3 regions of the Rothia terrae genome follow, and region 1 is predicted to be linked to each of the others. Evidence: predicted binding sites of a transcription regulator. Region 1 holds the regulator's gene; each other region holds the start of a gene.
What was found. The regulator HrcA, encoded in region 1, represses chaperone genes, less so after heat shock. The targets are predictions, from matches to a motif close to TTNGCACTCGNNNNNNNCGAGTGCNAA.
Positions count from the first base shown of each region.

Region 2: a site for HrcA is predicted at 4,702-4,728, ahead of groL (chaperonin GroEL). Genes of this name have one in related genera too.
Region 3: a site for HrcA is predicted at 5,905-5,931, ahead of groES (co-chaperone GroES). Genes of this name have one in related genera too.

Region 1 covers NZ_CP061539.1:1,328,135-1,336,162, reverse strand. Annotated here, with positions in the region: gene IDM49_RS06265 (PhoH family protein) at 1-1,044, opposite strand, end outside; gene IDM49_RS06260 (16S rRNA (uracil(1498)-N(3))-methyltransferase) at 1,175-1,939, opposite strand; gene dnaJ (molecular chaperone DnaJ) at 1,965-3,092, opposite strand; gene hrcA (heat-inducible transcriptional repressor HrcA) at 3,156-4,136, opposite strand; gene IDM49_RS06245 (DUF3097 family protein) at 4,310-5,173, shown strand; gene IDM49_RS06240 (DUF4870 domain-containing protein) at 5,307-5,723, shown strand; gene hemW (radical SAM family heme chaperone HemW) at 5,795-7,042, opposite strand; gene lepA (translation elongation factor 4) at 7,039-8,028, opposite strand, start outside.
Region 2 covers NZ_CP061539.1:421,897-429,924, reverse strand. Annotated here, with positions in the region: gene uhpT (hexose-6-phosphate:phosphate antiporter) at 1-1,274, opposite strand, end outside; gene IDM49_RS02065 (SGNH/GDSL hydrolase family protein) at 1,527-2,609, opposite strand; gene groL (chaperonin GroEL) at 2,912-4,534, opposite strand; gene IDM49_RS02055 (LytR C-terminal domain-containing protein) at 4,889-5,488, opposite strand; gene IDM49_RS02050 (DUF3263 domain-containing protein) at 5,601-5,849, opposite strand; gene IDM49_RS02045 (uracil-DNA glycosylase) at 5,915-6,592, shown strand; gene IDM49_RS02040 (threonine/serine exporter family protein) at 6,671-8,028, opposite strand, start outside.
Region 3 covers NZ_CP061539.1:749,393-757,420, reverse strand. Annotated here, with positions in the region: gene guaB (IMP dehydrogenase) at 1-1,473, opposite strand, end outside; gene IDM49_RS03540 (acyltransferase family protein) at 1,652-3,694, opposite strand; gene groL (chaperonin GroEL) at 3,878-5,461, opposite strand; gene groES (co-chaperone GroES) at 5,505-5,801, opposite strand; gene IDM49_RS03525 (class I SAM-dependent methyltransferase) at 6,080-7,345, shown strand; gene IDM49_RS03520 (glutamate--cysteine ligase) at 7,443-8,028, shown strand, end outside.

The sequences.
Region 1 (8,028 bases):
TGCAGCCTCGATTGTCGCGCGTTTTACTTTGCGATTGCGCTTTCTTTCCATCGCTGTTTTGTCTTCATCCCATTGGTCATAAGCAGTCACGATATCTGACACTAACGAGTGACGAACGACGTCCACAGATTCCAAGATCGAAAAATGAATATCCTCAACGTTTTTCAGAATCTCGCGAACCTGCTTTAGACCCGAGGCCTGACCGTTGGGCAAATCGATCTGCGTCACGTCGCCGGTAATCACCATTTTTGAGCCGAATCCCAAGCGGGTGAGGAACATTTTCATCTGTTCCACCGTAGTATTTTGAGCCTCATCAAGAATGATGAAAGCATCATTGAGGGTGCGTCCACGCATATAAGCAAGCGGAGCAACCTCGATGGTTCCAGATTCCATCAGTCGTGGAATGGCTTCGGGATCCATCATGTCGTGCAACGCATCGTACAAAGGGCGCAGGTAAGGATCGATCTTATCGTTGAGCGATCCCGGCAGAAAGCCTAGCCGTTCCCCGGCCTCAACAGCCGGACGCGTCAAAATGATGCGGTTAACTTCTTTAGCTTGCAAAGCCTGAACTGCTTTAGCCATCGCGAGATAAGTCTTACCGGTACCAGCTGGACCAATACCGAAAACAACCGTGGCATCATCAATAGCATCAACGTATGTTTTTTGGTTAATAGTCTTGGGGCGGATGCTTTTGCCGCGCGAACTTAGAATATTTTGGCTCAAAGCTTCAGCAGGAGCCGCCATCTCGACAGCTAGCATTTTGAGCATACGGGTCACAACTTCTTGCGAAATGATTGAACCGCTGTTTGCTAATATGCGTAGCTCGCCCAACAAACGCACCGTAGTAGCAACTGTCTCTGACGGGCCAGTGACCACTATATCCAAATCTTTAGGGCGCAAAGAGACACCTGGGAACTGCTGCTCAATGAGCGCCAGAGATGAATCATGCGGACCTAGTACGGAAACCATTTCTGTACGATTTTTGAATGAAAAAGTACGAGCCACAGACAACGGACGTGATGATGAAGTGGAATTAATAGTCATAAAAGAATTCGTCCCCTATGGGACTTGCTCAGAGCTCCTAGCCTGAAAAGTAAGTGTTAGTACTACAGTACAAGTTTTAGAGTCAACGAGATAGAAAGTGTGACTCGAGAAAACGAGCATCTGGCAATGTTTACCAGTGCTTCACCGCGATGTTTACAGCCGATAGCGCTGCAAGACCGGCTGTTGAGCTTCGCAGAACTTCTTGTCCTAAGAGCGTGACCTGCGCACCTGCTTGCACAAACGCATCCAGCTCTTCAGGGGAGATTCCGCCTTCAGGCCCCACCACTACATAAATTTCTTCGGTGCTTGAGAGATTAGTATCAGCTAGAACAGAGGTGAGCTGCTGATTGCCTTGCTCGTGAAGTATGAATACAGCTGCATTTTCGCCCGTCACCTCGGCAATCGTTTGGGTAAGCTGCTTTGACGTGTGAAGGTCATACACCGTAGGAATCAGCGACCGGCGAGATTGTTTAGCTGCGGCAGAGACAACATTTTGCCATTTGGCATGAGCCTTCTTTGCACGTTCGCCCTTCCACCGAACGATTGAACGGTCAGCTTGCCAAGGAATAACACCGGCAACACCAACTTCAGTAGCCATCTCAATGGCCATGATGTCACGATCGCCCTTTGCTAAAGCCTGGACAAGGTAAAGCCGAGGAGACCGTGACTCGTGCGCCATTTCGATGACGCGGATACTCAAACCTTCAGGCAGAACAGACTCTACGACGCCGACAGCTCGCGTTCCTTCGCCATCTGCAATATCAACAGACTCCCCAGATGAAAGTCGCTTCACGTTTCGTGCATGATGACCTTCTTCGCCGGTGAGGGCAATGAAACTTCCAACCTCAACCTTTGATAATTCTGAAGGCTCAACATAAAAAACTGGTGACGTCATAGCTTAGCCTGTGCCTAACCCTTATTTACTGAAAACGTTCTTTGAATCGTGAGAAGAAACCGGTGTGATGCTTTTGCTCTACGACCTCGCTTCGTCCCAAGTCCTCGTTGCGTGATTCTGCGAATTGACGCAACAAATCGCGCTGGTGGTCGGTGAGATCGTCAGGGATGCGCACCTCAAAATGAACGTGCAGGCTACCCCTACCACCACCGCGCAGACGGGTAGCGCCCAAATCCTTGAGCGTTACAACATCACCGGTTTGGGTGCCAGGCTTGACGGAGATTTCCTGAGGTCCGTCAAAGCTATCCAGAGTAATTGCAGTGCCCAAAGCCGCAGCAGCCATTGAAATGACAATCGTTGCGTGCAAATCATCGCCGTCGCGGGTAAACGTGGGATCCGGATTTACCCGAAGCTCTACATACAAATCACCGTTAGCTCCACCGGCAACCCCAGCCTCGCCCTGACCCGAAAGGCGGATGCGAGTGCCATCAGCAACGCCAGCAGGAATCTTGATGGTCAGCGGCTTACGCTCACGTACGCGCCCTTCGCCGTAGCATTCGTGGCAAGGATGCTTAATAACAGTGCCATACCCGTTACAGGAGGGGCACTGAACGGGCTGTACAACGGTGCCGAGAATAGACTGAACCTGACGCTGCATGTACCCCTGACCGCCGCAGGTATCACACGTTTCTGGGCTATAACCGGGTTCTGTGCCTTCGCCTTCACAGACGTCACAGCTCACCGCAGTATCTACGGTAATTTCTTTGTTCACGCCAAAGACAGCATCTACCAAGTCAACGCGTACCTGAATGAGCGCGTCCTGTCCCTGGCGAGTACGGCTAGCGGGCCCCTGCGGCTGCTGGCTGAAGAAAGTATTGAAAATATCTTCAAAGCCTCCAAAACCGCCGAAGCCGCCACCGCCGCCGAAGCCAGAGGGATTGCCGTTCTCGTTGCCAGTGCGATCATAATTGCTACGCTTTTCGGGGTCTGAGAGAACTTCGTAGGCATGCGAAACTCGCTTGAATTCGTTGGCCGCTTCTTCACCCGGGTTCAAATCGGGATGGAGAGTGCGAGCTTTCTTACGGTATGCCTTCTTGATTTCTTCAGGGCTGGCGTCTTTAGAGACACCCAGGGTTTCGTAGTGATCGCTCACGGATACTCTTTCCTCTTCATACTCTGTGTTAATAATTAAAAGCTTTGAATCGCATTAGATTGATTACATTAAACGCGACAAATATTTAGCTACAGCTCGTACAGCGGCTAGGTTCGCTGAATAGTCCATGCGTGTAGGCCCGACAATCCCTAGTTTAGAGACGTTTTCCTGGCCATATCCAGAGGCAACCACCGCTGTATCGTTCAGTAGCTCTTTCTCATTTTCAGATCCAATGCGTACTAAAAATCCACGCTGATCTTGCTGAAGCTCATCTAATAGTCGCAAGACCACAACTTGTTCTTCAAGCGCGTCGAGAATCGGAGCGATACTGTGTGAGAAATCATCGGTTGATTCAACAAGATAGGACGTACCGGCAATAGCTAGGCGGGACACTTGATGATGCCGCATCAGCTGCTCTACGGCCGACATAACGGTGTCATAAGCGGCCCGCAGGCGGTGGGAAACGGATGGCGTAACAGCGGAATCCTTCTCCAAAACGGATGCGCGGACGGTTCTGCACAGCACAGGTATATCTGCATCAGAGATATTGACCTGCTTCAGCTGTTTCTGAAGCACCTCGGCATTGCTTAAGACAACGATCAACAGTAACTGATGCGCCCCAAGAGGAACCAAATCTATATGGCGAACAAGCGGTTCAGAGATTATCGGGTACTGAGCGACCGCGACCTGGTGAGTGAGTTGCGACAACAAACGAACCGTTCGATCCATCATCTGATCTACATCATCAGCAGAGTCGAGAAAGCGTTCGATTGCGTCCTTTTGCGCTGTAGACAGGGGTCTGACCGCTGCAATCTGGTCAACAAATAGCCTATAGCCCTTATTGGTTGGAATTCTGCCAGCACTGGCGTGAGGGGCAGTAATCACCCCTTCATTTTCTAATGAAGCCATATCATTTCTGACAGTGGCACTCGAGACCTTCATATTGTGGCGCTCAATCAGAGCCTTAGAACCCACCGGTTCTCGAGAATGAACATAGTCTTCAACGATTGCCTGTAAAACTTTCAGCTGGCGCTCGCGGTTCACCTGAGTGTATCCTCCTTCCACACGTTGTCCACTGGCACTTTAGAGAGCAGAGTGCTAATTCTTACTCTAATATTTTTCTGAGTTTTGCGCCTACCCGTACGCTGTTGGCACAAGAGCGGCTGCCGATACTGCACAATTAAAAGAATTCATTCATGACGAGAGCAAGGGGTAGCATGAGCGGTGCCACTTCGTGGGGGGCTCAGGATTTGAGTGTCCTCGCCCAGCAACACAACACACCGAAGGCGAAATCCATTTACCTCCAAAAAGGACTTTTATTGGAGGACGTCCAATCAGGCTGGGTAGGAATTGTTGTTTCTTTTGAGACAATCGGCGGGATGCAGGTTTTTGGACTTGAGGACGCTGCCCGACGCGTCAAAAAATTTCCTCTGGGGCCGGGATTTCTGCTTGAGGGCGAGCCCGTCATCGTCGTAGCGCCCAAAAAGAAGACCGCGCCATCTCAACCTAAAATTTCACGATCAGGTTCAATCGAGGTTGAAAATGCTCCTGCACGAGTTGCTCGAGCGTCACGCATTTGGGTTGAGGGAACTCACGACGCTGAGTTGATTGAAAAAGTGTGGGGACATGATCTAAGGGTTGAGGGCATCGTTGTTGAGCCTTTGCACGGCGTCGACGATTTGGCCGGCGCTATTCAAGCATTCGGCCCGTCACCACAACGAAAATTGGGGGTTCTAGTTGACCACCTCGTAACGGGTACCAAAGAGAGCAGAATTGTTGAAGATGCTCTTCGCGTGCCCGGGGCAAAAGGGAATGTTCTCGTGGTGGGGCACCCATTTGTGGATGTGTGGCAAGCTATTAAGCCTAAAACCCTGGGTCTTTCTAAGTGGCCGGTAGTGCCCCGCACAGAATCATGGAAAGAAGGCATCCTCAAAAGACTAGGTATGCCACATTCAACGCAAGCCGGCATCGCTCAGTCGTGGAAATTAATGTTATCCAAAGTTGATTCTTATTCCGATTTGGAACCGCAGATACTTGGACCTGTCGAACAACTGATTGACTTTTTGACGGTTGACCAATAATTCTGTGAGCAATCTCTTGATGAAATTAGTTAGATTCCCTGTGCAATCACCTAGTTTCTTCATAAAATAAACATGACGTAAAGCGTTTATCGATGCTTTCCCCCTTGTAAACCCCTATAAGAATGAGCTGCCCTTGAATACTGCAACTAAGATTCCTTCTGACTCACAATTCGAAGGAACCCATGCTGCTGCTGGTAATTTAAGCGTTTCTGAAGACCGCAATATCGCAACACTCGCTCATTTCAGCGGTGTTCTAGGTTGCGTACCTTCAGCAGTTATTTACTACCTTTACAAGGGACGTGGCCCTTTCACCCAGCAGGAATCGCGCGAAGCACTGAACTTCACCTTGTTGCCAACGATTGTTCTCGTTGTTTCTTTCGCTCTGTGCACCGTTCCCGACGTTGGCGGATTTTTCGGTATGCTTGCCGCTCTGATTTGGGCTTATCTTGCAGTGATGTCCTTGGTCGGTGGCATCAAAGTCAATAAGGGTAACCCCTATCTCTACCCCATGAACACTCGCTTGTTCGATATGATTTCTCGCAAGAAATAACATCTATTAAGCGCATAGGGGGTAGCAAAGCTTCAAAGCTTTGCTACCCCCGATGCTTAGTTAAACGCTCTTTATTCGGTTTCTGGCAGAAGCTCCCGCGTCACTGCGTCCCCCAGCAGACGACCCTTGAAGGTCAGGACAACCCTACCGTTGGCTAGTTCAGTGGAGTCAATTAGTTCTTGTAAAACAAGCCATTGAAGTTTTGGCTCTAACGCCTCACCGTGGATCTCTTGGAGATAAGAAGTTGAGACGCCCTCTACGGTTCGCAGCATCAACATGATATTTTCAAAGTCCCGGGTGGAGGGCTCAAGTATCTCGCGTGCAGCTGCTGGAGACTGGTTGTTTCGGATGCGCCCAGAGTAGGCAACGGGGTGCTTGACGTTCCACCAACGAGTGCCGTTGATATGAGAATGCGCTCCGGGGCCAATGCCCCACCAGTCCTGGTTCTTCCAGTACGCGTAATTATGGGTGCTTTGAGTCTGTGGACTAGTTGAAAAGTTTGAGACCTCGTACCACCGGTAACCTGCCGAAGACAATAGTTTTTCCGCCTCGGTGTACATATCTGCCATGAGATCATCATCGGGCAACTCATACTGTCCACGCTTAATCTGCACCGCTAGTTTGGTACCGTCCTCAACAATGAGTGAATACGCTGAGATATGGTCAGGGCGGTAGCTGATCGCAGATTTAATCGACTGTACCCACTGCTCCAAAGTCTCACCCGGTGTGCCATAAATAAGGTCCACCGAAACCTGCAAACCAGCATCCTTAGCCCACTGAACTACCTTGGGCACATTAGCTGGAGTATGAGTACGATCCAGAACCTCTAGAACTTCCGGAACAGCAGATTGCATTCCAAAAGAAACTCTAGTGAAACCACCATCAGCTAACACCTGCAAATCTTCCGCGGTCACAGAATCTGGATTTGCCTCGGTGGTTACTTCTGCATTATCTTCCAGCCCGAACAAATCAATAGCATGTTGGAGGATGCGCACCAGATCGCGAGCAGGCAATTTGGTGGGCGTCCCGCCACCAAAAAATACGGTATGCAACTTCCGTGCAGGTGCCCCATTATCCCGAAGGACGCGAGCCGAAAAATCCAGCTCAGCGATGGCGTCCTGCGCATAAGAATCAAGACCTACACCATTGCCAAAATCATCAACAGCGTACGTATTGAAATCACAGTAACCACACCGAATCGAACAAAACGGTACATGCACATACAGGCTAAAAGCGCGATGCTCCGCGCCGATGGTGGATTCTTGCGGAATCGAACCATCGAGCGGAGCAGGCAAACCTAAAGGTTGAGCTGGGGTCACTTCTTGGACTTATCCTTTGACTCTTCGCCAGAAGAAAGCGCAGCGATGAAGGCTTCTTGGGGAACCTCCACACGGCCCACCATCTTCATGCGCTTCTTACCTTCCTTCTGCTTTTCAAGAAGCTTACGCTTACGTGAAATATCGCCACCATAGCACTTCGACAAAACGTCCTTGCGAATCGCGCGAATATTTTCACGCGCAATGATGCGTGAGCCAATGGCTGCCTGAATTGGCACCTCAAATTGCTGGCGAGGAATAAGCTCACGGAGCTTACCGGTCATCATCACGCCATACGAATACGCTTTATCTCGGTGAGTAATCGCGCTGAAAGCATCAACCTTCTCACCCTGCAAGAGGATATCGACCTTGACGAGGTCAGCTTCTTCTTCACCATCGAGTTTCCAATCCAATGAGGCATAACCCTTGGTACGTGATTTCAGCTGATCAAAGAAGTCGAAGACAATTTCAGCAAGCGGCAACCGGTAACGAAGTTCAACACGATCCTGTGACAGGTAGTCCATGCCCCCCATAATGCCGCGACGGGACTGGCAAAGCTCCATAATTGCACCAATAAATTCACTGGGCGCAATAATCGTACACGCAACCATTGGTTCACGAATCTCCGCGATTTTACCCTCGGGGAATTCGCTGGGATTAGTCACACGACGAGTCTCGCCTGATTCGTCCACTACATCGTAGATAACGTTGGGTGCTGTAGAAATTAAGTCGAGGTTGAACTCGCGTTCCAAGCGCTCGCGTACGATTTCAAGGTGCAAGAGACCCAAAAAGCCTACGCGGAAACCAAAGCCGAGTGCTGCCGAGGTCTCAGGCTCATAAATCAAAGCTGCGTCGTTCAGCTTGAGTTTGTCCAGCGCATCACGCAGGACCGGGTAGTCAGAGCCGTCGATAGGGAACAATCCCGAGAACACCATGGGCTTGGGATCTTCGTATCCACCCAAAGAATCTGATGCTCCATTCACTGAGCT
Region 2 (8,028 bases), 910 kb from region 1:
CCGTGCAGAAGATGCCCAAACACAGTGAGACCGTCGCGCTCGGGGTCTGCAATGGCTGCCAGACCAACCTTCGCCATGGAGTCACCGAAAAGGTAACCGAAAGTACCGGTCATACCGTTTGCAACGCTCACCGCTCGCTTGGGAACAAAGCCAACCAGCGAGACACCGATCAGTAGCTGCGGGCCAAAGATCAGCGCGCCCAGGCAGAAGAGCGCAATGTTCACGGTCATCACGTTGGTTGCGTTCTTGTACATGTCAACCGCGAAGAAAATAAGCAGCATACAACCGACAGCAACCACTGCGCGGCGTCCCTTGAGAAGGTCAGAGATGTAACCCCACAGCAAGCTGGCAACCAGCGCACCGATTTCAAAGTAGAAAATCGTGTTAACGGCATCGCTCTTATCAAAGTGCAGTGCCTCAGTGACGTAAAGCGGTGCCCAGTTATCAATGCCGATGCGCACAATGTACACGAAGATATTTGAAACGCACAGCAACCAAATCCACGGGTTCTTGAGAACATAGGTGGTGAAAATCTGCCACTTAGTCAGCGACTCAGCTTCGGTATTCTCAGCTTCAATAGCTTCGCCCCAGATTTCTTCGCTGCGGTTCCAGCCCAGCTCCTCGGGATCGTCCTTACCGATAAATAGGCCTGCGATACCGATAGTCAAACCGATCAGCGCGGGGAAAATAAACATACCGACCACGTGGCCGTTGAAGAAGACGTTAGCTCCCCACAGCGCAAGACCACCGGCGATTGCGCCACCGACGTTGTGCGAGGCGTTCCAGAAGCCCAAGAAGCGTCCGCGTTTGGTACGCGGCGCCCACCGAGAAATAGTTGAGTAGGACGCCGGGCCACCCGCAGCCTGGAACAGGCCGTTCAATCCCCACAGCACGATAAAAATGCCGATAACTGAGCCGAACGCGCTGAGCAAAAGCCCCATGGTAAGAACCATGAGCGAGGCGAGAATCAGCAGTGCTGAGACCAGCTTTTTGGAATTCTTACCGTCGACGAAGTATCCGACCAGAGTCTTGCCCAGGCCATAGGTAATAGAAAAGGCAAGACCGATATAACCCAGCTCTAGGGTGCTAAGACCATATTCTTCTTTGAGCAGAGGCTGAGCGGCCTTGAAATTGTTACGGATAAGGTACATGGACATGTACACGAAGAACACAACGAAAAAGGCTTTAAGAAACTGACCGAGCCACTGCTTACGTTGTACAGAAAGAGGGATTCCCTTATTGGGAACCTTGTTAAATTCAAAGAATTGAAGCACGATAGCACTCCCTATGAATGTGAATGGTGTGTGAGAACAACTGTTCTTACTGCCAGCTTAGACCCGAATTTATACCAAACGGTTCACTTTCCTGCTTCTGGATTTTGTTCCAAATTTTGGCGATAAAGGAGTGAAAATACTTTCTAAACATTCGATGCAACCACGAAAATAAATAGAAATTTCCCCCCGCGCTTTTTATTTCTAGGGAAACAAAAATCCCCTCACCGAAGTGAGGGGATTTTTGAGATCTATTTACTTAACAGCGTTGCGTAGCGCCCACTTGAGCGGAGTAACAAGCTGATCCTGCGCCGAGGCTGACAAGGTGCCATCGGGGTTTACCTGAGCCTGAAGACCGTACGTGCTCACCCAGCCCCGAGTAGACACAAAACGAGCACCGGAGTTACCCGCAACAGCCTCAAGTCGCTGGCTCAAATCGTTGAGCTTCGCGTCGTCGCTAGTGGAAGGAACATCGCTGACCACGATGCGCGCATTCGGGTAAACCTTCTGCAAGGTCGCAATGGTCTCACGCAAATCGGATTCCAGCGTTGCAGGGTCAACATCAGCATCAGCCGCCGACGCCTGAATATCCACGATCCAAGGAGTACCGATACCCAGAGCCACTGCGTTATCAACCACCATGTTCTTGATGGACAAACCATCTGCACCGGTAGCTGAGATACCCGCACCAGCTGCAGTGTATTCGTTGGCAGAGTAACCGGCAGCCTGCAGACCCTGCGCAACATAACCGGTGTTCCAGCTAGGAATAACAGCGGAATCACCCAGCACAACAGACTCATCCCAGTCGATAGCGTCATCTGCGTACTGCCACCATGAGCGGTCCATGACCTTACCTGCAGAAGGAGTGTAGGCGAGAGTCGAACCGTACATGTCATCGCCCGACTCGCGGTAAAAACGAGTGAGAGGCCCCTGGCTCATATGACGCCAGTAATGGTTAGCAGTCTCGGTTCCGGTGGGATAACCGTAGCGCGCAACCTGAGCCTCAAAAGAGATAGCGGGGCTGTTAGCACCCGTCCAGAAATCATAAACTTGCGGGCTCATGGCGCTCTGGTACGAAGTATTGCCATCGGTATAGTTCACCACGTAACCGCGTTCGTACTTCTGCGCTCTTGCCTTAGAGTCAAGCTCAATAGCGCTTCCCATACGCTTGCCCAACCAATGGCGAGCTGCTTCAGCATCCATCTTAGTTGCGGTGTCCTCAGCAACAGCAACCTGAGCGGCAGGTGCCGGTGTATCTGCCTCTGCAGCGTGAGCAGGTACAAACCCAGATGCCAGCAGAGCGAGAGTGCCCATAGATAGAGCGATAGTCTTTTTCACGTCTTCCCCTAAATCGCGAAAATAGATTGGCTCCTCATCGAAGAGCCGAATAAATATTGAGTTATAAACCTAGCGAGTTTATTTTTATATTTACAGAGCATAAGACTGTTTGTAGGCTTAAATAAGGTCAAAAGCCTGCCGACTTTCTTTTAGTTTATGGTTTACATCATACGAATTCTTTTATTCTGCGTAACCGGTACAAAAAAAGGACGCGGCGCCCCTCACCAAGAGGGACGTCGCGTCCTTCGCATATCGCGTGAATGAGGTGAAAAGTTTTAGCCTCTCACCGCTATTTCACGTGATTACATCATACCGCCCATGCCGGGATCCATTGCAGGTGCTGCACCTGCGGGCTCGGGCTTGTCAGCAACAACAGCTTCGGTGGTCAAGAATAGACCAGCGATGGATGCCGCGTTCTGCAAAGCTGAACGGGTTACCTTCACGGGGTCGTTAATGCCAGCTGCCATGAGATCTTCGTATTCGCCGGTTGCTGCGTTGAGACCGGTACCAACGGGCAGGCCACGTACCTTATCAACAACAACGCCGGGCTCGAGACCTGCGTTGGTAGCGATCTGCTTGAGGGGTGCGTCGATAGCAACCTTGACGATGTTCGCGCCGGTAGCCTCGTCGCCTTCAAGCTGAAGCTTCTCAAATGCGGTTACGCCAGCCTGAATCAAAGCAACGCCACCGCCGGGGACGATACCCTCTTCAACAGCAGCCTTCGCGTTGCGGACAGCGTCCTCAATGCGGTGCTTACGTTCCTTGAGCTCAACCTCGGTAGCTGCGCCAGCCTTAAGAACTGCAACGCCGCCAGCCAGCTTAGCCAGACGCTCCTGCAGCTTTTCGCGGTCGTAGTCTGAATCTGAGTTAGCGATTTCGCCACGGATCTGAGCTACGCGACCCTCGATGGATGCTGCATCGCCAGAACCCTCAATAATGGTGGTCTCGTCCTTGGTCACAACAACCTTGCGTGCTGAACCCAGCAGGTCGATGGTTGCCTGATCCAGTGATAGACCTACTTCTTCGGTAATAACCTGGCCGCCGGTCAGGATAGCGATATCAGCCATCTGAGCCTTACGACGGTCGCCAAAGCCGGGAGCCTTAACAGCAACAGACTTGATGGAACCGCGCATCTTATTCAGAACCAGCAATGCAAGAGCTTCGCCCTCGACGTCCTCAGCAACGATCAGCAGGGGCTTACCTGACTGCATGACCTTCTCGAGTACGGGAACGAGATCCTTCACGTTTGAGATCTTTGAGTTAACGATCAGGATGTAGGGATCTTCAAGAACAGCTTCCTGACGATCGGGATCGGTCACGAAGTAACCTGAGAGGAAGCCCTTATCAAAGCGCATACCCTCGGTCAGTTCAAGGTCAAGACCGAAGGTGTTTGATTCCTCAACGGTGATAACGCCTTCTTTGCCGACCTTCTCCATTGCCTGAGCAATAAGCTTACCGATTTCCTTATCGCCCGCTGAGATTGATGCGGTAGCAGCGATTTCTTCCTCGGTTTCAACTTCCTTAGCGGAGTTGAGAAGCTCAGCGGTAACAGCTTCAACAGCCTTTTCGATTCCGCGCTTGAGGCTCAGCGGGTCAGCGCCAGCTGCAACGTTGCGCAGGCCTTCACGTACGAGTGCCTGTGCCAGAACGGTTGCTGTGGTGGTGCCGTCACCTGCGATGTCGTCAGTCTTCTTAGCGACTTCCTTAACCAGCTCTGCGCCGATCTTTTCGTAAGGATCCTCGAGCTCGATTTCCTTAGCGATTGAAACGCCGTCGTTGGTGATGGTGGGTGCGCCCCAAGCCTTTTCCAATACAACGTTACGACCGCGCGGGCCAAGGGTTACCTTGACTGCGTCTGCAAGGGTGTTCAGACCCTTTTCAAGACCGCGGCGTGCTTCTTCATCAAAAGCAATCAACTTTGCCATTGGTGTTTCGCCCTCCTGGACGTATTGTCGGTGTTCGTAGTACCGGTGCCCGCGACGGACGGTGCATCGAGCGTCCGGCGTCTCTTTTAGCCGGATGCGTGCACCTCACCGATAAACGAAAAGTTTTACTTGAGTGAGCCACCAGAACCACAAAACTAGCACTATGTTTAGCAGTTGGCGGCATCAAGTGCTAATTACAATCTTGGCACTATGGCACAGCGAGCGCAAACGTCTTACGGTTTTTGGTACCGGTTAATCGCCTACAGCGCATTTAGAGGTGCGCGCAGCTCAGTACGGATGCGTGTTTGCAGGTTATTACGGCAAAAAGTAGCGCTGAATACAGAAGAGAGCGTACTACTGATAATCTGTTGCAGATGCGGTTGCTGAGGGGTCTGTTGCCTCGTCGGTACGCAGTGATGAAAGCACGTATTCAGGGCCGAGCACGGCGACAACGGGGCTATCTTGCTCTGTGGATTCTTCGGTGTAGTCCACCCCGAGAATTTCAGCGACGGCCGTAGCTTTCTGCTCGTTGCCAGCAGTGTAGTAGATGGTGGAAACATTGACGGGCACACCGTGCCAGTTACCTACCTGGGTAATCTCAACATTCTGCTCCGAGTTCATCAGCAGGTTCATGGCGTCCGACGCCGCCCCGGTCACGCCACCGGAGTTGTAAATCTCTACAACATAGGGTTCACCTATAGGTTCGGCAGATGCAGTTTCAGAGGCGCTGGGAGTTGAGGACGCGGTTGCTTGGGTAGCTGCCTCGGGTGAGGCGTTTTGCGGTGAAAATACGTACATGAAGCCGCCCAGAATCAGCGCGGCCAAACCCGCGCCAATCAGCGCTAAAATTGAGCGCTTGTCCCGAGCAGCGTTTGGGTTTATTGCGCGATAAACGCCACGTCGTTTTGAGTCTTCATCGACATCGTCAAACTCATCGTGCGGGTACTTATTCACGCGTTTTCTCCTCAAATCGACTAATGGATGTTTCTAGGCTACACGGTTGACCTCGGGTTTAAATCCACATTCTCATAGCGCGCAGAGAGTGTCTTGCGCCTTCGCCCCGTTGCTATACCTCGGAGTCGCGGTGCTCGCGCAATCGACGCGTAAGGGCGGGTTCTTGTTCGATAACGCGCGGATTATCAATTAGCCGGTTAAGCTGCTGGTAGTACGAAACTGCGCTCATGCCCAGTTCGCTACGGACAGCCTGCTCCTTAGCGCCCTGATACTTCCAGCGTCGTTTCTCAATAGAAATAATTTTCTGCTCTTGTTCGGTGAGCGGATTTTTCGGCTCGTTCGGGGTAGCGTCTTCGCTCAAGGGAACCTCATCTAGGTATGATCGTGTGCATACTTACTGTAGTACGAAAGGTAAAAGTTTTTTCCATGCCAGCACAACCGCTTACCGACATCATGGCAGAAGACTGGGCGCAGGCACTCGCCCCCGTCGAAGAGAACATTCGGGTAATGGGCAACTTTCTCCGCGCAGAACATGCCGCCGGACGCCAAACGCTCCCACCGGCGTCCAACATTTTCAGAGCCTTTGAACGCCCCATGAAAGACGTTAAAGTCCTCATCATCGGACAGGATCCCTACCCTACCCCGGGCCACGCTGTTGGGCTGTCATTCTCGGTCGAACGCCATGTTCGTCCCGTACCGCGTTCGCTGCAGAATATTTACAAAGAACTTCAGTCTGACCTGGACATCAATGTTGCTGAGCACGGCGACCTCAGTGCGTGGAGCGACCAGGGCATCATGCTGCTCAACAGAGTTCTCTCCGTCGAATCAGGCAACGCCGGCTCACACCGCAATAAAGGCTGGGAAACCATCACCACCTGCGCGATCTCAGCCCTCGCTGAACGCGGCACTCCCCTCGTCGGTATTTTGTGGGGACGCGACGCCCGCAACTGCCGCCAGCTCATCAGCAACTATCCGGTGGTTGAATCGGCGCATCCTTCGCCGCTCAGCGCATCCCGCGGATTCTTCGGCTCAAAGCCGTTCTCACGCACCAACGAGCTACTCGTGCAACAGGGCGCTCAGCCGGTGAACTGGCAGCTGAGTTAGAGAGCAAGCAGCACATAGACGGCGTACAAGAGGGCGGACGCTCCCACCGAGCGTCCGCCCTCTTGCCTCCCCGCATTGTTAGCGGTCGAAGGTAGCCAGCCGCACAGCGCGCGCACTGTCTCTAGCGGCTCGCCATTGAATGAGGTACTGCATCAGGTAGCCGCCCAACACAACACCGCCGGCTAGAGCAACAATCGTCGATAAAGCAGAGACAATTCCCGCAACACCGGCAGTGGGATCAGATGAGACGCTAAAGGCATAGAAGCCCTTGAAGAAGGTCAGGCCGGGGAGCAGAAACATAATGCCGGGAACCGCAAATATAGCTCTCGGGGAATGTAACCTGTTGGCAAGATAAGCACTTACAGCACCCACCGTCAACGCCGCAAGAACCGTATTGACTCGGCTCATCTCAGCTCCTGTAAACGTGCTGTAACCATAATAAACAGCCTGCCCCAAGCCCGAAATCACAACGACCCAGCCCATGTTGGCAAGCGTCCCATGCACCACAGAGGCACACATGACGCTACCAATAATCATGCCGGCAATACTCATCCATAGAGGCGGTGGATTAAACACTACAGCCTGCACGTCAATCTCGGTGGCACCCAAATACCCCATCACCTCGGTAGCCGTGGCAATGCCGATAATCAGTCCCAAAAAGGTCATCGCGGTTGAAACCATTTTACCGGCAGAGGTCAGCGGAAAACCGTTAATCGCGTCCTGAACCGATGACACCAAAAAGAAGGTCGGCATAAACATCATCAGCCCACCACCGATGACGTGCGGGGCAGAAACCACAAAGCCTATATCACCAAAGAACGATGAATAGTCACTGATATACAGTGCTAGACCCGTCATCACACTGGCGTTGATAATCATACGGAAAAATCCAGGCAACCCGAATTTAGCGGCCCACTGCCCCGTCGTATGTAAAACAAGAAATACGAACACGGCAACCAGTGCACCGCGCCAGCTACCACCCACACCAAAGGTAAAACTCGCAGCCATTAGCAGGTTGAACAGCAATCCCTTAAACGGCGAGTTCAACTTGGGAGTGTCATTAATTTCTTGTAAACGCTTCTGCGCTTTCTCACGCGGCAATCCCTGCTCGGTGATGCTGTGAATCAGTTTGTAGACCTGAGACAGCGCGGCGTAGTTTTCAGACATCGAGCGCATCACGCGCACCGCAGTGTGGCTAAACCTAAGATCATCGGTGGTCTGAGTAAACGGCGAGTAGCTACCGCGATCCACGTCAGACACATAGTTGAGAATAATCGACTGGTTCGTCACGTTTGCTTCGACGTTCTCGAGCCCGTAGGCCGCGCAAACACCTACGATGGCAGCGTCAACGTCCATCGCATCGGCACCGTAATGAAACATGGTCTCGGCAAGGCGAACCGTAAAGTTCAAAACGTCGCGAGCCTGTTCTTTTTCTT
Region 3 (8,028 bases), 580 kb from region 1:
AGGATGCGATTCTTTCAAACCTGCAGGAGTGATACGAACGAACTTGCCGTTGTTCTTGAGGTCTTCAACAGTGCGAGCACCGGTGTAGAACATGGTCTGACGCAAGCCGCCTTCAAGCTGATGCAAAACGGATGATAGCGGGCCGCGGAAAGGCACCTGGCCCTCAATGCCCTCGGGGATGAGCTTGTCTTCGCCCTTAACATCTGCCTGGAAGTAGCGGTCTTTAGAGTATGACTTGTGGCGGCCACGGGTAACCATCGCACCCAGTGATCCCATACCACGGTAGGCCTTAAACTGCTTACCGTTGACAAAGATGAGGTCGCCGGGAGCCTCGGCAGTACCTGCCAGCATGGAGCCCATCATCACGGAGTCAGCGCCAGCAACCAGTGCCTTGCCGATTTCGCCGGAGTGCTGCATACCGCCGTCCGCAATGAGCGGAACGCCCGCAGGAATTGCGGCCTTAGCTGCCTCGTTGATTGCGGTAATCTGAGGTACACCAACGCCCGCGATGATACGGGTGGTGCAGATAGAACCGGGGCCAACGCCCACCTTCACGCCGTCCGCACCGGCATCGATGATTGCCTGGGCGCCTTCGCGGGTAGCAGCCTGTCCACCGATAATATCAACGTGGTTTGCGGCAGAATCCTTCTTCAGGCGAGCGATCATGTCGAGCACGCCCTGGGAATGGCCGTTAGCAGTGTCGATGAATAGAGCATCAACGCCAGCTTCAATGAGAGACATTGCGCGCTCGTAGCCATCGCCAAAGAAGCCAACAGCTGCACCAACGCGCAGGCGACCTTCGTCGTCCTTAGTAGCGTTGGGGTACTGCTCAGTCTTGATGAAGTCCTTGATGGTAATCAGACCGGTCAACTTACCAGCATCATCCACCAAAGGCAGCTTCTCAATCTTGTTATCGGAAAGCAGCTTGAAAGCCTCGTCCTTGTCCATGCCTTCGCGACCGGTAATCAGAGGCATGGGGGTCATGATTTCGCGGACGGTACGCTCTGCGTAGTCAGCCTCGGGCAGGTAACGGATGTCGCGGTTGGTGATGATACCAACCAGAACCTCGTTCTCATCTACAACAGGCAGACCAGAGACCTTGAAATGACCGCAAACCTGGTCCAGCTCTTCAATGGTCGCGTCGGGGGTAATGGTCACCGGGTTGGTAATCATACCTGATTCGCTACGCTTGACGCGGTCTACGTGAGAAGCCTGATCTTCGATGGAAAGATTACGGTGCAGGACGCCCATGCCGCCCAGTCGAGCCATGGCGATAGCCAGCTCAGACTCGGTCACGGTATCCATTGCGGCGGAGATAATGGGGGTGTTCAGATGGATACGCTTAGACAGCTTGGTTGAAGTATCTGCATCTGCAGGATTTACGTCGGTGTTGCCCGGCAGAAGCAGCACATCATCGTAGGTGAGGCCGGTAAAGCCAAAGGGATCATCGGACAGAGCGGTAGGAGTGGTCATAGAACCTTTGTACCTTTCGGGACTAAGCAACGTTGGACACTAACGCATTGCACATGTGTTTTTTCAATAGTAAACCGGCAGGTTGATTCGTTCGACCCATTGCACCTCAAGCGTGTTGAGTACCACAGCTCAAGCTACCGGTTTGGAATATAAGACTGTAACCAGTCTCCGGCAGTTTTCATTCCCCGTGTGAGCTCGCGAGCGCGCGTTGCAGTCTGTCGTCGAAGAATCCCTGCGCTGAATCGGTGAAGGTTTTGGTCAGATGCGAGTGGTCACGGTAGGTGTACACGTTTCCAACAGCTGACGGGCAGGCACCATTGGGGCAGATGATATCGGTCATGTCCATCGCCGAAAAGTTGGGGTACTTTTTCTCAAGATCCACCAGCGGGTCAGGGTTCTGCGCTATCTCTGATTGCAGTGTGCAGTCGGCGTTGGTTCGAGTCTCGCAGTCAGAATGCGGCACCTGAAAACGCGGATTATCACGCAGAGCTATCAGTTGAGTCCCTTCAGATTGCAGGCGTTGGATATAGGGTTCGAGACCGCTCGGTACGTATTCCCCCGCGTTCTCCCATACCGAGACCGTGCCGATTGTAAAGACGAAGTCGGGACGAGCGTCCTTGATGTATTCAAAGGCCTGCTGGGTCCACTCGTTGCAGGGCTGCTTGTTCACGCTGGCATCAAAAACCTGGCAATCGTTATACTGCAAGAATTTAACGTCCCAGTTGTTTTCCTCACCGGTCTGCTCTAGGTTTGCCATCCACTGCTCAACGTGAGAGTTACCAAAAGCGATCACCGTTTTAGAGGGATTTTCGTTTTTCACAATATGGTGGCAGGTGTAGGTGGGCATGCCAAAACTGTCAGTTTTTGCGACATCGCACAGATTGTTGAAAATAGGGCGGTCACTGTAGCGTTCTACCGACAGCGGCAGGTATCCGGCATCTGCGCTCCCCTGGTAGGTAAAGTTCGGATCAAGAATTTTCGCGCCGGGATTATCCACGGATGCGCGCGCCAATAAACGTTCGGTTTCGTGTTGGTTGTACGCAGTCCATGCATTGGTGGCTCCGACTACGGCAATCATGCACAGCGCCACTAATGCCACGCCACGGTAGCGAGCAGCATCCAGCCACGCCCACGAACGCAGAGGATTCTCAACTAAACGAGTCAGTACATACGACAGGGCTAAGGACGCGGCGAAAAGCACCAGCCCTGCCAAAAATCCAGCTTTTTCGCGATTGACCATGTACAGGTAGAACACCAACATGGGCCAGTGCAAAAGGTATAGCCCGTATGAGTACTTAGCCAGCCAGAGAAGAGAAGGATGCGAGAGAATACGGTCAGCGCCCCAGGAAGTACCGGTTGAACCGGCAAGAATGATGAAGGATGCAGAAAGCGTAGGCCACAGGGCATAAAAGCCCGGGAAGTTTCCCTCGACATCCAACAACAGACCGCAGGTGACGATACCAAAAATTCCAACCCACCCCATGAGCGCACGAAGCACCGCAGGAAGCTTGAGATACGGCAGGACTAATGCCACCAAGGTACCTAGAGCGAACTCCCACAATCGAGCCCAGGTATTGAAGTAAGCACTTTGTTGATCGGCGGCAGTGACGTGAACAGAATAGTTTAAAGACCAGATAAATACGGAGCCAAAAACAACAGCAAGAATCAGTCTCGCCTTGATTTTAGTGATTCGGTACAGCAACCAGCACAGGGCAAAGAGCAGGGGCCAGATGATAAAAATCTGCCCTTGAACTGACAACGACCAAAAATGTCTCAGCGGTGAAGATTCTGAAGAATCAGCGGCGTAGTAATCCACCAGATTTTTGATGCTCCACCAGTTATCGCGGTAGAAGATAACAGCGCGAGCCTCATTCATAATCCCTGCCCAGCGAGGCTCAGGCAGAAAACGCCAGGTTCCTAGCAGAACCAGTAACACCGTGACCGTTGCCAGCGGAACAATGCGCTTGAAAGTATGCGCCCAGTATTTTGTGACCGTCCCCAGAAAAACCCTTTGTCCCGTCTCGATTTTGCGAGTGAACGAAAGAGTCATCAAGAACGCTGAAATCAGCAAAAAGACGTCGACGCCACCGGAGACCTTGCCAAACCAAAAATGATAAGCAGCCACCAAGAACAACGCGAGAGCGCGCAGTCCCTGAATTTCCGGACGAAACGCCAGCTTAGGTGCGGTCTCCGATGCGTTGGGGTCAGCAAAAATTCTCATGAAGGGTCTCTAGCCGCTGCACTGTCTCTTAGGGGAGTAAAAAGTAAAATGCACCGTCGATACTCAATCTGTGCACCGTCAAAACACTACCTAGATTTTTTGTGAAGTTTGGCTTAAAACGAGAAAACCCCGCTCACTGTGACTAACACAATGAACGGGGCTTACTATCGGCCGGTGAGAAGTTTACTCTTCTTCCTCAGCGGGCTTTTCTACCACGAGGGTTTCGGTGGTCAGAACCAGCGCTGCAATGGATGATGCGTTTTCCAAAGCTGAGCGGGTGACCTTGACCGGGTCGATAACGCCGGCGCCGATGAGGTCGCCGTATTCGCCGGTCTTAGCGTTGAAACCGGAGCCAAGAGGAAGCTCAGCGACCTTTGAGGTCACAACGTAGCCATCTTCGCCAGCGTTTTCAGCAATCCAGCGCAAGGGCTGAACCAGGGCTCGGCGAACGATATCAACGCCGGTCTGCGCATCAGCGCTTTCCAGTTCAAAACCGTCCAGTGCCTTAAGCGCGTGTACCAGTGCGGTACCGCCACCAGCCACAATGCCTTCTTCAAGAGCTGCACGGGTGGAGGAAACAGCGTCCTCGATGCGGTGCTTGCGTTCCTTGGCCTCGACCTCCGTTGCTGCACCCACCTTGATGACGCCTACGCCACCGGCGAGCTTAGCCAAGCGTTCTTTGAGCTTTTCGCGATCCCATTCAGAATCAACACGGTCGATTTCGGCGCGGAGCTGGTCAACGCGTTCTGCAACAGCTTCTGCGGTGCCAGCACCTTCAACGATGGTGGTGTTGTTCTTGGTAACGGTGATGCGGCGGGCAGAACCGAGCTGCTCGATAGTCACTGAATCCAGTGAGATACCGAGTTCACCGGTGATAACGGTGCCGCCGGTCAAGATCGCAAGATCCTGCATGATGGCCTTGCGTCGATCACCAAAACCGGGTGCCTTCAGCGCTACAACGTCGAGGTTGCCGCGCATCTTGTTAACAACGAGGGTTGATAGAGCCTCGCCCTCGACGTCTTCAGCGATGATGGTCAGAGGCTTCTTAGCCTGAACAACCTTCTCGAGCAAAGGCATGATGTCTGCGATTGAAGAAATCTTGCCCTGATAGATCAGGATCAAAGAGTCTTCAAGAACTGCTTCAGCGCGCTCGGGATCAGTCACGAATGAGGGTGACAGGTAGCCCTTATCGAACTGCATACCTTCGGTGATATCGAGTTCGATATCGGTTGAAGAGCCATCTTCGATGGTGATAACGCCGTCCTTGCCGACCTTATCGAATGCCTCAGCCAGCAGTTCACCAATTTCAGGTGACTGAGCTGAAATAGCAGCTACGTGAGCAACTTCTTCGCCCTGAACCTCGCGTGCGTTTTCCAGCAAACGAGCTGAAACTGCCTGCACAGCGGTTTCGATGCCCCGCTTGATTTCACCGGGTGCCGCGCCGGATGCTACGTTGCGCAGACCTTCAGCTACGAGAGCCTGTGCGAGCACGGTAGCGGTGGTGGTGCCGTCACCAGCAACATCGTTTGTGCGGGTTGCTACTTCTTTAGCCAGCTGTGCACCCAAATTTTCGTACGGGTTTTCCAGCTCAATTTCGCGAGCGATGGATACGCCGTCGTTGGTGATAATGGGGGCGCCCCACTGCTTATCAAGAACTACATTGCGGCCGCGAGGACCCAGGGTTACCTTGACTGCATCGGCAAGCTTATCGACGCCGGCCTGCAGGTGCTTACGTGCGTCATCATTGAATTCAAGCTGTTTTGCCATGAATCCGTCTCATCTCCTTCTAAAAATCAGGTGAAGGAATAAATTACTTAGTTACTACAGCAAGTACATCGCGTGCTGAGAGTACGAGGTATTCTGCGCCGTCGTACTTAACTTCGGTTCCGCCATACTTTGAGAAGATGACGATGTCGCCCTCAGCAACATCTACGGGGATGCGGTTGCCCTTGTCGTCTACACGACCGGGACCAACTGCAACGACCTTTGCTTCCTGGGGCTTTTCTTTTGCGGTGTCAGGAATAACCAGACCTGATGCGGTGGTCTGCTCAGCTTCTACAATCTGAACAACGATGCGGTCTTCCAAAGGCTTGATGTTTGCCATGATAGCTCCTTGTTTAAGAATGAATTCTTGTATTCATGGGTGGCTGTCAACGGGGCGCTAGCGTCCGGTGAGCACTGTCGTCGCGGTGCCAGTACTCAAGAAGACGTTAGCACTGTCTGTAGCCAAGTGCTAACTAAAACTTTAGAACCGGTGTGTGTAGAGGGTCAAGGTGAGCGGTTTTGTTTATGGCTGTGGGCATAACGAATGTATTGTCTGTGATCGTTCAAGAATCTAAGAACCGCCGATCTTTAGAGGGTAAGGTTCTGTTCTAAAATAGGGGCGTGACTTCTTCTACCGCGATTTTCTCGCCGCTTCAGCTCGAACTCATTGACTCCTGCGTCCCCTACACCGCCGATTCTGCGCTCACTGCAGCCACGCGGTTACGCAAGGCCGGTATCGACTCTGCCGACGCATCGGCCATGTTGACGCAGGCGAAGCTTCGCACTCAGGCTCAGGCTAAGTTCGGTCAGCGCGCTTTGACTATGCTCTTCACAGAAGCCGGGTATGAACAGTCCACGCGCTTGGCTGTCGCTCGTTTACACGCACAGCGGTTTATCGATGCCAATCTCTTTTCTGTGGCAGATCTAGGATGCGGCATCGGGGCAGACTCAATGGCATTTGCCGATGCGGGGCTCAAGGTAGTTTCGGTCGAGCTAGATGAACAAACCGCCGCTTTTACGCAACACAATATGTCTGCCTATGAAAACTGCCAGGTTATCTGCGCCAACATGATGGAGCTGCCCTTCAGCCAACTGACGGACGCTACCGGTCAGCCCATTGGAGCGTTATGGCTTGATCCTGCCCGCCGCGAGGTGGAGGGCTCAGCGTCCAGACGTGTGTGGGACGCTGAAAGTTTCTCGCCGCCCTTCTCCTTCGTCAAGAAGCTCGCATCAACGGGCATACCCATGGGCGTCAAAATGGGGCCGGGAATTCCCCACGATGAAATTCCCGATAACTGCGAAGCCCAGTGGATTTCACATGGCGGCAGCGTGGTAGAAGTAGTGCTCTGGTTCAACGCTTTAGCCCGTCCCGGGGTAAAAAGATCCGCCACCGTCATGAGCAACAACGCGCTAGAACCGGAAGTTCTGGGCGAAATCACCAGTGATGTGTGGGATAAGAACTCCCCAGAGCCCGAAATCCGCGAACTACAGCAGTTCATCTACGAACCCGATGGCGCCGTCATCCGAGCCCACCTCGTCACTGAACTTGCCGAAGAAACAGGCCTCCACCTCATCGATGAAAACATTGCCTACCTCACCGGCGATAAATACGTTCCCACTCCCCTAGCGAGCGCATACGAAATCATCGACAAACTTCCCCTGCACGAAAAACACCTCAAAAAATGGGTTAAAGAACAGAGAATCACCGCACTCACCATCAAAAAACGCGGTGTGGACGTCGTGCCCGAAACCCTGCGCTCAAAACTACTTGCAGGCTCAAAAAAGAAAAAAGGACAGCCCGCTGTTACTGCTACCCTCATAGCAACCCGCATAGGTTCGGGGGCATTGTCAGAGCGATTCGCCCTTCACGTCAAACCGGTCGCGTAATACAGAGTCAAGTTCGCCCACCTACTGAACACCGTCCTAGTAACCTCACCTTATTGCTCTAGGATGATATGACCAGTACTTGCACGGAAGAGACCCCATGATTTCTTTTGCATCCTCCCCACAATCCACCCTCGGCGTGGAATGGGAACTCGCACTTGTCGACCTCTCCACAGGGGAACTCGCCTCACGCGCGCAAGAAGTATTTGCCGCGCTCGAAGCACAATCACCAGAAATCCTCAAAGAAAACAACGGTCCGCACATCACCGGCGAATTCCTCGACAACACCGTCGAACTGGTCACCGGCGTCTGCAAAACCCCGGCAGAAGCAACAGCACAGCTCAAAGAAGCTACAGACGCACTCAACGCAGTGCTCGAACCGCTCAACCTGGGCTTCTTCTCAGCAGGCACCCACCCCTTCTCACAATGGCGCGAACAGCCCGTCGCAGACAAAGAGCGCTACCAAAAAGTCATCGACCGCACCCAATACTGGGGCCGTCAAATGATTATCTACGGAGTACACGTCCACGTCGGCGTCAACGCCCGCGACAAAGCGTTCCCCGTCCTCAACGGACTCACCAACTTCTACCCGCACCTACTCGCGCTCTCCGCATCCTCCCCCTACTGGGAAGGCACCGACACCGGATTCGCCTCCCACCGCTCCCAGATGTTCCAACAACTTCCCA